DNA from 2 places in the Neorhizobium sp. 05N33 genome. Region 2 is predicted to be linked to the other one. Evidence: predicted binding sites of a transcription regulator. Region 2 holds the regulator's gene; the other holds the start of a gene.
What was found. The regulator HrcA, encoded in region 2, represses chaperone genes, less so after heat shock. The targets are predictions, from matches to a motif close to GTTAGCACTCNCNNNNNGNGAGTGCTAAC.
Positions count from the first base shown of each region.

Region 1: the regulator HrcA is predicted to act here: its motif matches at 2,685-2,713, upstream of groES (co-chaperone GroES).

Region 1 is NZ_JBFTNK010000001.1:429,132-436,341, reverse strand. It holds gene AC1DLT_RS02115 (tripartite tricarboxylate transporter permease) at 1-517, shown strand, start outside; gene AC1DLT_RS02110 (NAD(P)/FAD-dependent oxidoreductase) at 552-1,808, shown strand; gene AC1DLT_RS02105 (J domain-containing protein) at 1,975-2,583, shown strand; gene groES (co-chaperone GroES) at 2,766-3,062, shown strand; gene groL (chaperonin GroEL) at 3,129-4,763, shown strand; gene AC1DLT_RS02090 (sulfite exporter TauE/SafE family protein) at 4,888-5,682, opposite strand; gene AC1DLT_RS02085 (MBL fold metallo-hydrolase) at 5,690-6,565, opposite strand; gene AC1DLT_RS02080 (aminotransferase class V-fold PLP-dependent enzyme) at 6,552-7,210, opposite strand, start outside.
Region 2 is NZ_JBFTNK010000002.1:499,224-506,433, forward strand. It holds gene rpoN (RNA polymerase factor sigma-54) at 1-909, shown strand, start outside; gene hpf (ribosome hibernation-promoting factor, HPF/YfiA family) at 1,158-1,733, shown strand; gene ptsN (PTS IIA-like nitrogen regulatory protein PtsN) at 1,811-2,275, shown strand; gene grpE (nucleotide exchange factor GrpE) at 2,478-3,119, opposite strand; gene hrcA (heat-inducible transcriptional repressor HrcA) at 3,238-4,317, opposite strand; gene rph (ribonuclease PH) at 4,494-5,210, shown strand; gene AC1DLT_RS06790 (VOC family protein) at 5,229-5,636, shown strand; gene rdgB (RdgB/HAM1 family non-canonical purine NTP pyrophosphatase) at 5,645-6,289, shown strand; gene hemW (radical SAM family heme chaperone HemW) at 6,296-7,210, shown strand, end outside.

The sequences.
Region 1 (7,210 bases), on a different contig from region 2:
CATGGCCTTGATGTTCGGCGCCCTGATCATGCAAGGTATCGCACCCGGGCCGACGCTGATTTCCGAACATCCCGACGTGTTCTGGGGCGTCATTGTGTCGATGTGGGTCGGCAACCTCATGCTGCTGGTCTTGAACCTGCCACTGATCGGCATCTGGACCCGCTTGCTGACGATGCCTTTCCACTATCTCTTTCCGGCTATCGTGGTGTTCTGCTCGATTGGCGCATTCTCGCTCAGCAACTCGGTCTTCGATCTTTGGCTGCTTGGAGCCTTCGGCGTCGCCGGCTACATCTTCGCCAAGCTTGATTGCGATCCGGCACCACTGGTGATGGGCCTCATTCTCGGGCCGATGATGGAGGAAAATTTCCGTAGAGCGATGTTCCTTGCCCGCGGTAATCCGGGCATTTTTGTCGATCGTCCGATTTCGGCGGGTCTGCTTGTCCTTGCTGTGCTCGCCATCCTCGCGGTCGCACTGCCGAAGATCAAGGCCGTCCGCGAAGAGGCATTTCAGGAATGAACCGGCTTATTCTGGACACGCAGAGTGAAACACCATGCATGTAGTGGTCATTGGAGCGGGTATCGTCGGCGCAGCGACGGCACTCGAGTTGTTGAAAGACGGGCACGAGGTCACCATCGTCGAACCGGAACAACCCGGCGGGCGCCACGCCGCAAGTTATGGCAACAGCGGCTGGCTGAGCCCTGCCTCGATCATCCCGATGTCGATGCCAGGCCTCTGGAGGAAGGTGCCCGGCTATCTTGCCGACCCTTCCGGACCACTGACCATCCGCTGGCGGCATCTGGTGCGCCTCGCGCCCTGGCTGCTGCGCTTCGTGCTGGCCGGTTCGACGGAAGCCAAGGTCGAACGGACCGCGCAAATTCTGGCGAGCCTCCTGCACGATGCCCCATCACGGCATGCGGCTCTGGCCGAGAAAATCGGACGGTCGGATCTCATCCGGCGCAAGGGCCTGCTCTACGTGTATCAGGATCGCGCGGCTTTCGAGGCAGAGACTTTTGCGTGGCGCCTGCGACGCGACAACGGCGTTTCCTATCGAGAACTATCTTCGGCAGAATTGCATGAACTCGAGCCGAATCTTTCATCCCGCTATTCCTTTGCTGCCTTCGTCGAAGATGGTGGTCATTGCGTGGATCCGGGAGGCTATGTCGCAGCGATGGTCGATCATGCGGTGGGTCTCGGCGCCCAGCGTATCAACGCGAGGGCGACCGGTTTCGATCTTACCGGCAACCGGCTTTCCGGTATCCGGACAGAGGCGGGCACCGTGACGTGCGACAAGGCCGTCATCGCTGCCGGCATACACTCAAAAAAGCTTGCGGCGTTGACCGGCGACGCGATCCCGATGCAGAGCGAGCGCGGTTACCACGTCGTCATTCCCTATCATTTGGCGGAGGGGGAGATGCCGATCATGCCGAGCGACGGCAAGATGGGCAACAATCCGACTCTTGCCGGGCTTCGTATCGCCGGGCAGGTCGAACTGGCAAGTGTTGAAGAAAGACCGGACTGGACCCGCGCCGAAATCCTGCTGAAACACGCCAGAGGAACCTATCCGGCACTATCGGATCTATCCGAAGGCAAGAATATCGATCGGTGGATGGGGCATCGGCCCTCGACTGCGGACGGCCTTCCGGTGATCGGTTTTTCGAAGTCTTCCGAAGACATCGTTCACGCGTTTGGCCACGGTCACGTCGGCCTTGCAGCCGGACCGGTCAGCGGCGCGCTTGTTGCAGGCCTGATCGCTGGGCGCCAATGTGCCATCGATCTATCCGCGCTGTCCGCCGCCCGTTTTCGCTAATCCGCAATCTGCAGGATCGAGTCGGAGAACATCATGCGGCTGAAATGGCCCTAATCCCTGCTTTCATGCGCTTCGACGGCATCCGGCGATCCCCCAGTTCGAAAATCTATGCGGCTGGGCGATCCATATTCGTTGCCGAGAGGATTGGCCGGTCGTATAAGGCGCGATGACGTCTGATTCAAAGATATTTGTTGGCCTGCGGTCGACCCGCAAAAAACCGGCCCCGGACCACGAACCAAGCCGTGCGAAATGCCAATGGGACGGATGCGAAAAGAATGGCACCCATCGCGCTCCCGTCGGGCGAGATGCTGAAGGGCTGTATCTGCTGTTCTGTCCCGAGCATGTAAGGGAATACGGCAAAGGTTATAACTTTGCGCCAAATCTGTCTGACCCTTTAATTAGGCGCTATCAGACGGAAGCGGCAAACGGCAGCCGCCCGACTTGGGGTACTGGTATCAATCGCGCGTCGGAAATGCCGCTCCCCTCGACGGCTCGCTCCGGTTCTGCAAAGGCAACGAACGCACGTAAAAGCGCTGCAGAACGCCAGGCGGCGCAGGTGGATCTTCAGCGACGCAAGCTCAAGGTATTGGAGGCCAAGGCTTTCGAGACCCTCGATCTTTCGCCGGATGCGACACCGGAGGAGATCAGAAGCCGCTACAAGCAGAGGCTCAAGATGCACCATCCGGACGCAAACCATGGAGAGCGCAACTCTGAGGACGAGCTTCGGGCGTCGATTGACGCCCATAAGATCCTCAAGCTCAACGGCTTCTGCTAGGGGCGTGGCAAGGGATCTGCGGTAGTCTCGGTGGCAGCGGCGTGTACCTCCGACAAAGGGAGGTGCCACGGATGGCGGATCACAACTAAGGCACGAATCGCTCTAGCACTCTCAGCATAAGAGTGCTAAGGATATCCGATCGGGAACCCGCCATTGGGCTGCGCTCTCGCCAAGGAACCCAAATGAATAATACCATTTTTCGGCCGTTGCACGACCGCGTCGTCGTGCGCCGCATCGAGGCTGAAGCCAAGACCAAAGGCGGGATCATCATTCCCGATACCGCCAAGGAAAAGCCGCAGGAAGGCGAAATCGTCGCCGTCGGCACCGGAGCACGTGACGAGAGCGGCAAGATCGTTCCCCTCGACGTCAAGGCTGGCGACCGCATCCTGTTCGGCAAATGGTCCGGCACCGAGATCAAGTTCAACGGCGAAGACCTGTTGATCATGAAGGAAGCAGACGTCATGGGCGTCATCGCCTGATTTTCGGGCGCTTCTTTATTTCCTTTTGATGACGACTATGGGGCCAATGGCCCGGGAGTTATTGCCATGTCTGCCAAACAGATCAAATTCGGCCGTGATGCACGCGAAAAGCTGCTGCGCGGCGTCGACATTCTTGCCGATGCAGTCAAGGTCACGCTCGGTCCGAAGGGCCGCAACGTGGTGATCGACAAATCCTACGGCGCACCGCGCATCACCAAGGACGGTGTTGCCGTCGCCAAGGAAATCGAACTTGACGACAAGTTCGAAAACATGGGCGCCCAGATGGTCCGCGAAGTCGCTTCGAAGACCAACGACGTCGCCGGCGACGGCACCACGACTGCTACCGTTCTTGCCCAGGCGATCGTTCGCGAAGGCGGCAAGGCTGTTGCTGCCGGCATGAACCCGATGGACCTGAAGCGCGGCATCGATCTTGCTGTCACCGCCGTCGTCAAGGACCTGCTTGCCAAGGCAAAGAAGATCAACACATCGGAAGAGATCGCCCAGGTCGGCACCATCTCGGCCAATGGCGAGAAGGAAATAGGCCAGTATATTGCCGACGCGATGCAAAAGGTCGGCAATGAGGGCGTGATCACCGTCGAAGAAGCCAAGACCGCCGAAACCGAGCTCGAAGTCGTCGAAGGCATGCAGTTCGACCGGGGTTACCTGTCGCCCTATTTCGTCACCAACGCCGAAAAGATGGTGGCTGAGCTGGAAGATGCGTATGTGCTGCTGCACGAAAAGAAGCTCTCCAACCTGCAGGCCATGCTGCCTATCCTGGAAGCCGTCGTCCAGAGCGGCAAACCGCTGCTGATCATTTCCGAAGACGTCGAAGGCGAAGCTCTTGCGACGCTCGTCGTCAACAAGCTGCGTGGCGGCCTCAAGATCGCTGCCGTCAAGGCTCCGGGCTTCGGCGATCGCCGCAAGGCCATGCTGGAGGATCTGGCGATCCTGACCGGCGGCACTGTCATCTCCGAAGACCTCGGCATCAAGCTCGAAAACGTCACGCTCGAGATGCTCGGCCGCGCCAAGAAGGTCTCGATCACCAAGGAGAACACCACTGTCGTCGATGGTGCGGGCACCAAGGCGGATATTGACGGACGCATCGGCCAGATCAAGGCTCAGATCGAGGAAACCACTTCGGACTACGACCGCGAAAAGCTGCAGGAGCGTCTGGCCAAGCTGGCCGGCGGCGTCGCCGTGATCCGCGTCGGCGGCTCGACGGAAGTCGAAGTCAAGGAAAAGAAGGACCGTATCGACGACGCCCTCAACGCGACGCGTGCAGCGGTCGAAGAAGGTATCGTGCCTGGCGGGGGGACAGCCCTTCTTCGCGCCTCTATCCTTCTGAACATCAAGGGCGAGAATGAGGATCAGAATGCCGGGATCAGCATCATCCGCAAGGCCCTGCAGTCGCTGGTTCGTCAGATTGCCGAGAATGCCGGTGACGAAGGTTCGATCGTGGTTGGCAAAATCCTGGAAAGCGATACCGACAACTATGGCTACAACGCCCAGACCGGCGAATTTGGCGACATGATCGCCATGGGCATCGTCGATCCGGTCAAGGTGGTTCGCACGGCTCTGCAGAACGCGGCTTCGGTTGCCGGTCTGCTGGTGACGACGGAAGCCATGATCGCCGATCTGCCGAAGAAGGATGCTGCCGGCGGCGGCATGCCTGACATGGGCGGCATGGGCGGCATGATGTAAACGGTTCCCAATCGGGAACTCAAATAGGCCGTTCGCGGTGAAGGGCTCCGATCGATCGGGGCCCTTTTGTCATATGCTCGCTACGTCTCGCTTCCACAATTGCCCGCCGCCTGAGGTTTTGCGATCATCTTGTCCAAGGCAGTGCAGCGTAGCTTCGCCACAGCACATAGAGGCTGACGGAAAAGATGATCCATCGGAAGATCTGCGCCAGCGTATTGCGATGCGTAGAGAGCCGCGTAGCGGTTATGGTGCCGAGCGTCCCGCCGCCGACGCCGCCGGCAATGAAATATCCCGCGACCTGCCAGTCCACCAGTCCGGACAAGGCGTAGTTGGCCGCTGTCGTGAGGCCGAACGTGCCGACCGCGAGGAGAGACGAACCGACCGCGTTGATCAGCGGCATGCCGGTAGAGAACAGCAGTCCCGGCACGATCAGGAAGCCACCGCCGATGCCGAAGAAACCGGAACAGAGGCCGGTCAGCAAGGCAACCAGGCTGGTCTTTCCATGGGTGCGGACCGTCAGGGATTGCGGCGTAATGCCGATCTGGCTGCGTGTCTTGCTCATGACGAAGCTGACGAACATCATCAGCAGTCCGAACATGAAGAGAAGGTCCTGGCCCTCGACGACCTTGCCGAGACTGGAGCCGAAATAGGCGCCGAGCGACCCGGCGATGGTGAAGATCAAGGCGCATCGCCACCAGACATGGCCGCGAACCGCATGGCCCACGAGATTGAGATAGGCATTGACGGAGACGGCGAGCGCGCCGGTGCCGATCGCAGTATGCACGTCCTTGACGCCAACGACATAGATCAGCAGCGGTGTCGCGAGGATTGAGCCGCCTCCGCCGATCAGGCCGAGGGTGAAACCGATCAGCGATCCTGAGCCGATCGCAAGCAGGACCTGCTCGATTGATCCGTCCATGCAGCCGTCAATTCCAGACCGAATGGGGAAACGCGTCGAGCGGAATCTTCAGGTAACGGCACCCGTTGTCTTCGGCCGGCGGCAGTTCGCCGCCGCGAATATTTACCTGCAGCGCGTGCAGGATCAGCTTCGGCATCGGCAAGGTCCTGTCGCGGGCCTCTCTCAGGTCGACAAAATCCAGCTGCGACCTGCCGGCGACATGCGGGTTGTTGGCCTTCTGCTGCGCGACCGAACTTTGCCATAAGGCTTCGCGGCCACCCTGCCGGTAGTCATGGCCGGTGAAGAGGCGAGTTTCGTCGGGCAGCGACAGGATTGCCTGGATCGACGTCCAGAGGTTAGCGGCGCTACCGCCGGGGAAATCGGCGCGGGCGGAGCCGGTGTCGGGCATGAACAGCGTATCATGAATGAAGGCGGCATCGCCGACGACATAGGTGATCGAGGCGAGTGTGTGTCCGGGCGAATACATCACCCGTGCTTCGAGCTCGCCGATCGCGAAGGTCTCTCCGTCCCGCAACAGCCGGTCCCATTGGGAGCCGTCGCAGGCGAGATCCGGCCAGTTGTAGATCTGTCGCCAGATTTTCTGCACCGCCACCACATGCTCGCCGATCGCGGTCGGCGCGCCGGTCCTCGCCTTGAGGTAACGTGCTGCCGAGAAATGATCGGCGTGCGGATGCGTGTCGAGGATCCATTCCACCGTCAGCCCGCGAGAGGCGACGTGGTCGAGGATCGCGTCGGCATTCACCGTGGCGGTGGAGCCGGATTTCTCGTCGAAATCGAGGACCGGGTCGATGATAGCGCATTTGCGCGCCGCCGGGTCTGATACGACATATTGAATGCTGCCCGTCCGCGCATCGTAGAAAGCGGCAACATCAGGCTTGTGCATAGGTCAGGCCCTCTTCGGTCTCCATGCGCGGAAAGAAGATCGCTCGTGCCGGGTCGAAATCGTAGTCGGCTTCGAACATCGGCGCGTCTGCCGCAAGCTGCGCCACGGACTCGATGATGAACCGTATTTTTTCATCCGAAAGCAGGACACTGAAGTTCAACCGCGTGAAACCCGGCTTCCTGATTTCGTCGCCGGCGAGAATGGCCTGGCGCATCTCTTCGGATTGCTTGGCATCGATTGACAACAGCCGGTGCACGTAAGGTCCGGCGCAGGCACAGCCGCCGCGCGCCTGAATGCCGAAGCGGTCGCTCAGCATGCGCGTGACAAGCTGCTGATGGACATAACCGCCCTTGCCGTTGCGAATGCGAAAGGAAAAGATCGGCAGCCGATCCGTGCCGGGCAATCCGAGCAATTCCAGTTGCGGCACCTGCCTCCACGCGGCAAATGCCTGCCGCGTCAGTTCTCGGTTGCGCCTATCCATCTCCTCAAGGCCGATTGCGTGTTTGACGATGAAGGCGAGAGCGGCACGGATGTCACCGACGACGTTCGGCGTGCCCGCTTCCTCGCGCGCTTCCAGGCTGCTGCTGTAATCGTGGGTCTCCGGCGAGACGAACTTCACCGTGCCGCCGCCCGGCCAAGAAGGTT
Region 2 (7,210 bases):
GATCCGCCGGGCGTCTTCGCGCGATCGCTCAGCGAATGTCTGGCAATCCAGCTTCGGGAAAAAGACCGGCTCGACCCGGCCATGGATGCGCTGATCAGACATCTGGATCTGCTGGGCAAACGCGACTTCGCCTCGCTTCGAAAGATCTGCGGCGTCGACGACGAAGACCTCATCGACATGCTGGCAGAAATCCGCTGTCTCAACCCGAAGCCCGGCGCCGGCTTCGAGCGCGGCATGTCTGAGACGATTTCGCCGGATATCGTTGTGCGCGCGGCGCCCGACGGCAGCTGGATGGTCGAGCTCAATCCGGACACCCTCCCGCGCGTCCTGGTAAACCACAGCTATTTCCAGACGGTGTCCAAGCACTGCCCGAAAAACGGGGACGACCACAACTTCCTTTCCGAATGCATGCAGAATGCCAATTGGCTGACGCGCAGCCTCGACCAGCGGGCCAAGACGATCATGAAGGTGGCCGCCGAAATCGTCCGGCAACAGGATGCCTTCCTGATGCACGGCGTCGATCACCTGCGCCCGCTCAACCTCAAGACCGTCGCCGAAGCGATCAAGATGCATGAATCGACGGTCAGCCGCGTAACCTCCAACAAATACATGCTGACGCCGCGGGGGCTGTTCGAACTCAAATATTTCTTCACGGTGTCGATCGGCTCGGCCGAAGAGGGCGGCGACAGCCATTCGGCGGAGGCCGTGCGCCATCGGATTCGCCTGTTGATTGCCCAGGAGACGCCTGAGACGGTGCTCTCCGACGACGATATCGTCGTCAGCCTGAAACGCGGCGGGGTCGAGCTCGCGCGCCGGACCGTCGCGAAGTACCGCGAGGCGATGAACATTCCTTCTTCCGTCCAGCGCCGTCGCGAAAAGCGCGCGATCGCGGGGGTCGCGGCGTTCTGAGATACCGGCGAAACACCCGGGTTTCCACAGGCCTACGTAGAAATCCCGAGGTCCGCTGCCGTTGACATTTAAAACATCGGGCGCTAGAAGCCCGCCGCAACTGCACGGGGCATGGCACGAAACGTATCCCATTATCCAGACAGGCATCGATTGCAGCAATTTGGCCCAGTCGCATGTGAACGGCTTGGATGCGGGGACGGCTTGGCGTAGACTGGAACACGCAAGTCACGACAAGAAGGAAGAACTCCATGAGTGTGCGTGTATCCGGTAAGCATATGGAAATTGGCGATTCGTTCCGTCAAAGGATCGAGGACCAAATCGGAGAAGCGGTTACAAAATACTTCGACGGAGGCTACTCAGGCCAAGTCATCGTGGAAAAGGCTGGTTCGCGCTTTTCTGCCGACTGCAAGGTGCATCTCGATACCGGGATCGTCCTGCATGCGGCCGGCGAGGCGAATGATCCGCAGATCAGTTTCGATGCCGCAGCACAGCGGATCGAAAAACGTCTGCGCCGCTACAAGCGGCGGCTCAAGGATCATCATGCCGGCAACCATGTGAATGGTTATGCGGAAGTTGCCTACACTGTTATGGACAGCGTACCGGATGAAGGGGAGGAAGTGCCCGAGGATTTCGCGCCGACCATCGTCGCGGAAAGTTCGAAGCAGTTGAAGACAATGACGGTCGCAAGCGCCGTCATGGCACTTGATATGACAGACGAGCCTGTTCTTCTGTTCCGCAGCCCCGGCAAGGAACATCTGAACATTGTGTACCGCCGCAATGACGGCAATATTGGCTGGATCGATTCCACCAATATCAAGAACTAACAACTTGGGGAGAGCGTCGGAGACGGCGCTCCCCTTCGCCTAGGGCACAAGCTCTTGCGGCACGAAGGATGAAGAGAATGGCATTGGCAGATTTGCTGCAGCAAGATGCGATTATTCCTGCCCTAAAGGTAAACTCCAAAAAGCAGCTATTGCAGGAGCTGGCGGCCAAGGCTTCCAAGTTGACAGGCGTGAGCGAACGAGAAATCTTCGACATCATCCTGCAGCGCGAAAGGCTCGGTTCCACCGGCGTCGGCCACGGCATCGCCATCCCGCACGGCAAGCTCAACAGCATCTCGTCGATCAAGGGTATTTTCGCACGCCTTGAAGCGCCGGTCGATTTCGAAGCGCTCGACGACGAGCCGGTCGATCTGGTGTTCCTGCTGCTGGCACCCGAAGGCGCCGGCGCCGATCACCTGAAGGCCCTGTCGCGCATCGCCCGCGTCCTGCGCGACCAGGATCTCGTCGCCAAGCTGCGCAAGACCGATTCCGCTTCGGCGATCTATGCCTTCCTCAACGAGGAACAGGCCAACCACGCCGCCTGACGGCATATGCATTCGTGGGGACGAAACGAACCGCCCGGCCGCTGTCAAAGCGCCGGGCGGTTTTGTTTTTGAGCCGCATTTCGCGGGGATTATGCGTGGAAACTCAACGGATCTGGAACAATCGCCAGTCCGACGAGCAAACACCAACGGGAGTGTCCGGCCTAGAATGAGAAGCAGGCTTATCGCCTGCTTCTCAAAGACTTCAGGCGCTCTTCTCACCGGCGGCTTCTGCAGAGGCCTCCGCCTTCGGTCCACCTTTTGCGACACCGACCATAGCGGGCCGCAGCACGCGTTCACCGATCGTGAAACCGGCCTGGACGACCTGGACGACGGTATTGTTCGGGACAGCAGGGTTCGGGATTTCGAACATAGCCTGGTGGAAATTCGGGTCGAACTTCTGGCCTTCAGGATCGATCTTCTTCACGCCGTGGCGCTCCAGAGCGGACAGCATCGAGCGTTCAGTCATCTCGACGCCCTCCAGGAGCGTGGTCAGCGAGGCATCTGCCGTGGCGCGCATTTCGGTCGGCACGGCGTCCAGCGCCCGGCGCAGGTTGTCCGAAACGGCGAGCATGTCGCGCGCAAAGCCGGCCGCCGCATAGGACTTAGCGTCCTTGATTTCGCGTTCGGTGCGGCGGCGCAGGTTATCCATCTCAGCGGCAAGCCGCAGGAAACGGTCGCGCAACTCGTTGTTCTCGGCCTTCAGCAATTCCAGCGGATCAGGTTCGGCGGCAGGCGCCTCGGCATTCTTCTGGTTGGCCGCGTCCTCAAGAGCAGATGCTACGGCTTCCGCGGTGTTCTCCGCGGCAGTTGCGTCAGGTCCGTTCTTGTTGGTTTCGTCGGTCATGACGGTCTCCGGTTATTCTTGACTTCGATTTACGGGCTTGGATTTGTGCCCGATATCGAGGTTTAAGGTGGAAAAATCAAGGCTTGCTGGGAAACTTGGGCCGGTCCGGCCGCAAAATTCAGCGCGACAGCCTGGCAAGCAGCTGCGCGGTGTAATCCACCATCGGCACGATGCGGGAATAATTGAGCCGCGTCGGCCCGATGACACCGACGGCACCGACGATGCGGTCCTCGCCGTCGCGATAAGGCGCCACGATGAGCGACGAGCCGGAAAGCGAAAACAGCTTGTTTTCCGAGCCGATGAAGATCCGGACGCCCGGCCCCTTTTCGGCGAGATCAAGAATCTCGATCAGACTGTCCTTCTTTTCGAGATCGTCGAAAAGCAGCCGCAAACGATCGAGATCGGCAACATCCGCCAGGCCTTCGAGCAGATTGGCCCGGCCGCGGACGATCAGCTGGGTCGGCTTTCCTTCCTCGCTGTCGCCGGACCAGACCGCCAGACCGCGCTCGACCAGTTCCTGCGAGAGCGCATAAAGCTCGCCCTGGACCTGGTCCTTGAGGGTCTTCAGCTGGCCACGCAGTTCCGGTAGCGTCTGGCCGCTCAGGTGGGCATTGAGGAAATTCGCCGCCTCGGTCAGCTGCGACGAGGTCACGCCGGCGGGCAATTCGATGATGCGGTTTTCGACCTGGTTGTGATCGCCGACCAGCACGGCGAGCGCCTTGGTCGGCTCCAGGCGGATGAACTCGACATGCTTGAGAACCGGATCGCTCTTGGTGGTGATGACAATGCCGGCGCCGCGCGAGACGCCTGAGAGCATACGGCTTGCCTCCGCCATCAGGCTTTCCATCGGCTGATCTCGGTCGGCCGGGCGGATCTGCCGATCGATATTGGCACGCTCCTCGGCAGACAGGTCTCCGACCTGCATGAAGGCGTCAACGAAAAACCGGAGCCCCGACTGGGTCGGCAGGCGCCCGGCGCTGATATGCGGGGAATAGATGAGGCCGAGCTCCTCGAGATCGCTCATCACATTGCGCACCGAAGCCGGCGACAAGGAGATGGGCAGCAGCCGTGAAAGATTGCGGGAACCTAGCGGCTCACCGTTTTCCAGGTAGCTTTCCACGATGCGGCGGAAAATTTCGCGCGAACGGTCATCGAGCACAGAGCCGCTGTCCCTACCCGTCGATGCCGAAAATCCCATCTAGACCTTCACCGTTCCGTTGATCATTCGACAAAATATAGTCATTCGACGCGCCTTCTCCAAAGGGAAAATTGCGCCAGCCAGGATCATTCGCCTGCACACTCATTAGGGCTTTTTCTTTGCAAAAGCTCGGCCGGGGCCTTAGAAGGCGGAAACAGAAATCCAGGGAGTGAAGCATGCGGCCTTCAGGCAGACAGTTGAACCAGATGCGCAAGGTCTCGTTCGAGCGCAATTTCTCCAAGCACGCGGAAGGTTCCTGCCTCGTGAAGTTCGGCGACACGCATGTGCTGTGCACCGCGAGTCTTGAAGAAAAGACGCCGCCGTGGCTGCGCAACAGCGGCAAGGGCTGGGTGACGGCCGAATACGGCATGCTGCCGCGCGCCACCGGCGACCGCATGAAGCGCGAAGCCGCTAGCGGCAAGCAGGGCGGCCGCACCCAGGAAATCCAGCGCCTGATCGGTCGGTCCTTGCGCGCCGTCATCGATCTCGAAGCACTCGGCGAAAAGCAGATCACCATCGACTGCGACGTCATCCAGGCGGATGGCGGCACGCGCACCGCCTCGATCACCGGTGGCTGGATTGCGCTCTACGACTGCCTGAAGTGGATGGAAGCCCGCTCGATGACCAAGGTCGACAAGGTGCTGAAGGACCATGTCGCGGCGATCTCCTGCGGCATCTTTGCCGGCCAGCCGGTAATCGACCTCGACTATATCGAGGATTCGGCTGCCGAGACGGACGCCAATTTCGTCATGACCGGCTCCGGCGGCATCGTCGAGGTGCAGGGCACGGCGGAAGGCAAGCCCTTCAGCCAGGAAGAGTTCCTGAAGCTGCTGGCGCTCGCTCAGGACGGTACCCAGGAACTGGTGGCGCTGCAGAAGCAGGCGATTGCCTGAACCTGAAAGAGGTGCGGTTTGATTGAAGGCATTCTCGAAACCGCGCTCTACGCCGATGATCTCGATGCCGCCGAAGCGTTCTACGGCGGCATTCTCGGCCTTGAGAAGGTGCTGCGCGCTGGTACCAGACATGTGTTCTTCCGTTGTGGGCCGGGGATCCTGCTGATCTTCAATCCGGCTGAGACGATCAAGCCACCGCCCGCCGATGCGCTGCCCGTACCGCCACATGGCGCGACGGGACCGGGACATGTCTGCTTTCGCATGACGGGCGACGCGATTGACTTGATCAAGGAAAAGCTCAACAAGGCAGGGATTGCCATCGAAAGCGATTTCCGCTGGCCGAACGGTGCCCGCTCAATCTATTTCCGCGATCCGGCCGGCAACAGCCTGGAATGCGCAGAGCCCAGGCTCTGGAATATCGAATAGGAATTATCATGCGCAAGCTCGTTACCAAGACGATCGTGGTCGCCAGCCACAATGCCGGAAAGATCCGCGAAATCGCCGAACTGATCGGCCCCTTCGGCTTCTCGGCCAAATCCGCCGCCGAACTGCAATTCGAAGAGCCGGACGAGACGGGCACGACATTCGAGGAAAATGCCGCGATCAAGGCACTCGCCTCCGCCAGGGCCTCCGGCCTGCCCGCACTGTCTGACGATTCCGGTATTGTCATCGACGCGCTCGACGGCGCGCCGGGTGTCTACACCGCCAACTGGGCGGAACGTGAGGATGGCAGCCGCGATTTTCAGATGGCGATGGAAAAGGTCGAGAAGGCGCTCGAAGAACGCGGCGCGACCAAGCCGGAACAGCGCGGTTGCCGCTTTGTCAGCGTTCTCTGTCTCGCATGGCCTGACGGACACACGGAAATGTTCCGGGGCGAAGTGGAAGGCACCGTAGTGTGGCCGCCGCGCGGCATCCAGGGTTTTGGTTATGACCCTGTCTTCCAACCGGAAGGCTATGATATTACCTTCGGTGAAATGAGTAGTGACCAGAAACACGGCTGGAAACCTGGCGAACCGGAAGCGCTTTCGCATCGCGCCCGCGCCTTCAAGCGTTTCGTCGAAACCTGCCTGGAGGCTTGAGGCATTTTGAACTCGGCCGCTCCTCTTCTGCGCGACACCCTTCTGCCCGATACCGGCGAGCCGGGCTTTGGCGTCTATGTGCATTGGCCATTCTGTGCGGCCAAGTGCCCCTATTGCGACTTCAACAGCCATGTGCGCCATCAGCCCGTGGACCAGCCGCGTTTCACCGCCGCCTTCCTGAAGGAGATGGAAGTGATGCGGCGGATGAGCGGGCCGAAAACCGTCACCAGTATTTTCCTCGGCGGCGGCACGCCGTCTCTGATGGACCCCACCACGGTCTCGGCGATCCTCGACGGCATTGCCAGGCATTGGCATGTGCCCGACGGCATCGAGATCACCATGGAGGCCAACCCTTCCAGCGTCGAGGCGACCCGCTTCCGCGGCTATCGCGCTGCCGGGGTCAACCGCGTCTCGCTCGGCGTACAGGCGCTCAACGATCCGGACCTCAAATTCCTCGGTCGGCTGCATGACGTTGCCGATGCGCTGAAGGCCATCAAACTGGCGCGGGAGATCTTTCCGCGCATGTCCTTCGATCTCATCTATGCCCGGCCGAAACAGACGGTCGAGGCCTGGGAAGCGGAGCTGAAGGAAGCGGTTTCCTACGCGGTCGACCATTTGTCGCTCTACCAGCTCACCATCGAGGAAGGCACGCCCTTCTATGGCCTGCACAAGGCCGGCAAGCTGATCGTGCCGGATGACGACCAATCCGCAGCGCTCTACGAGGCGACGCAGGAAATTACCGAGCGGTTCGGCATGCCGGCCTACGAGGTTTCCAATCACGCCCGCCCCGGTGCTGAAAGCCGCCACAACCTGACCTATTGGCGCTATGGCGAGTATGCCGGCATCGGACCCGGCGCCCACGGTCGGCTGATGCGTGGCAGAAACAAGATCGCCACCTCCACCGAACGGCGTCCTGAAACC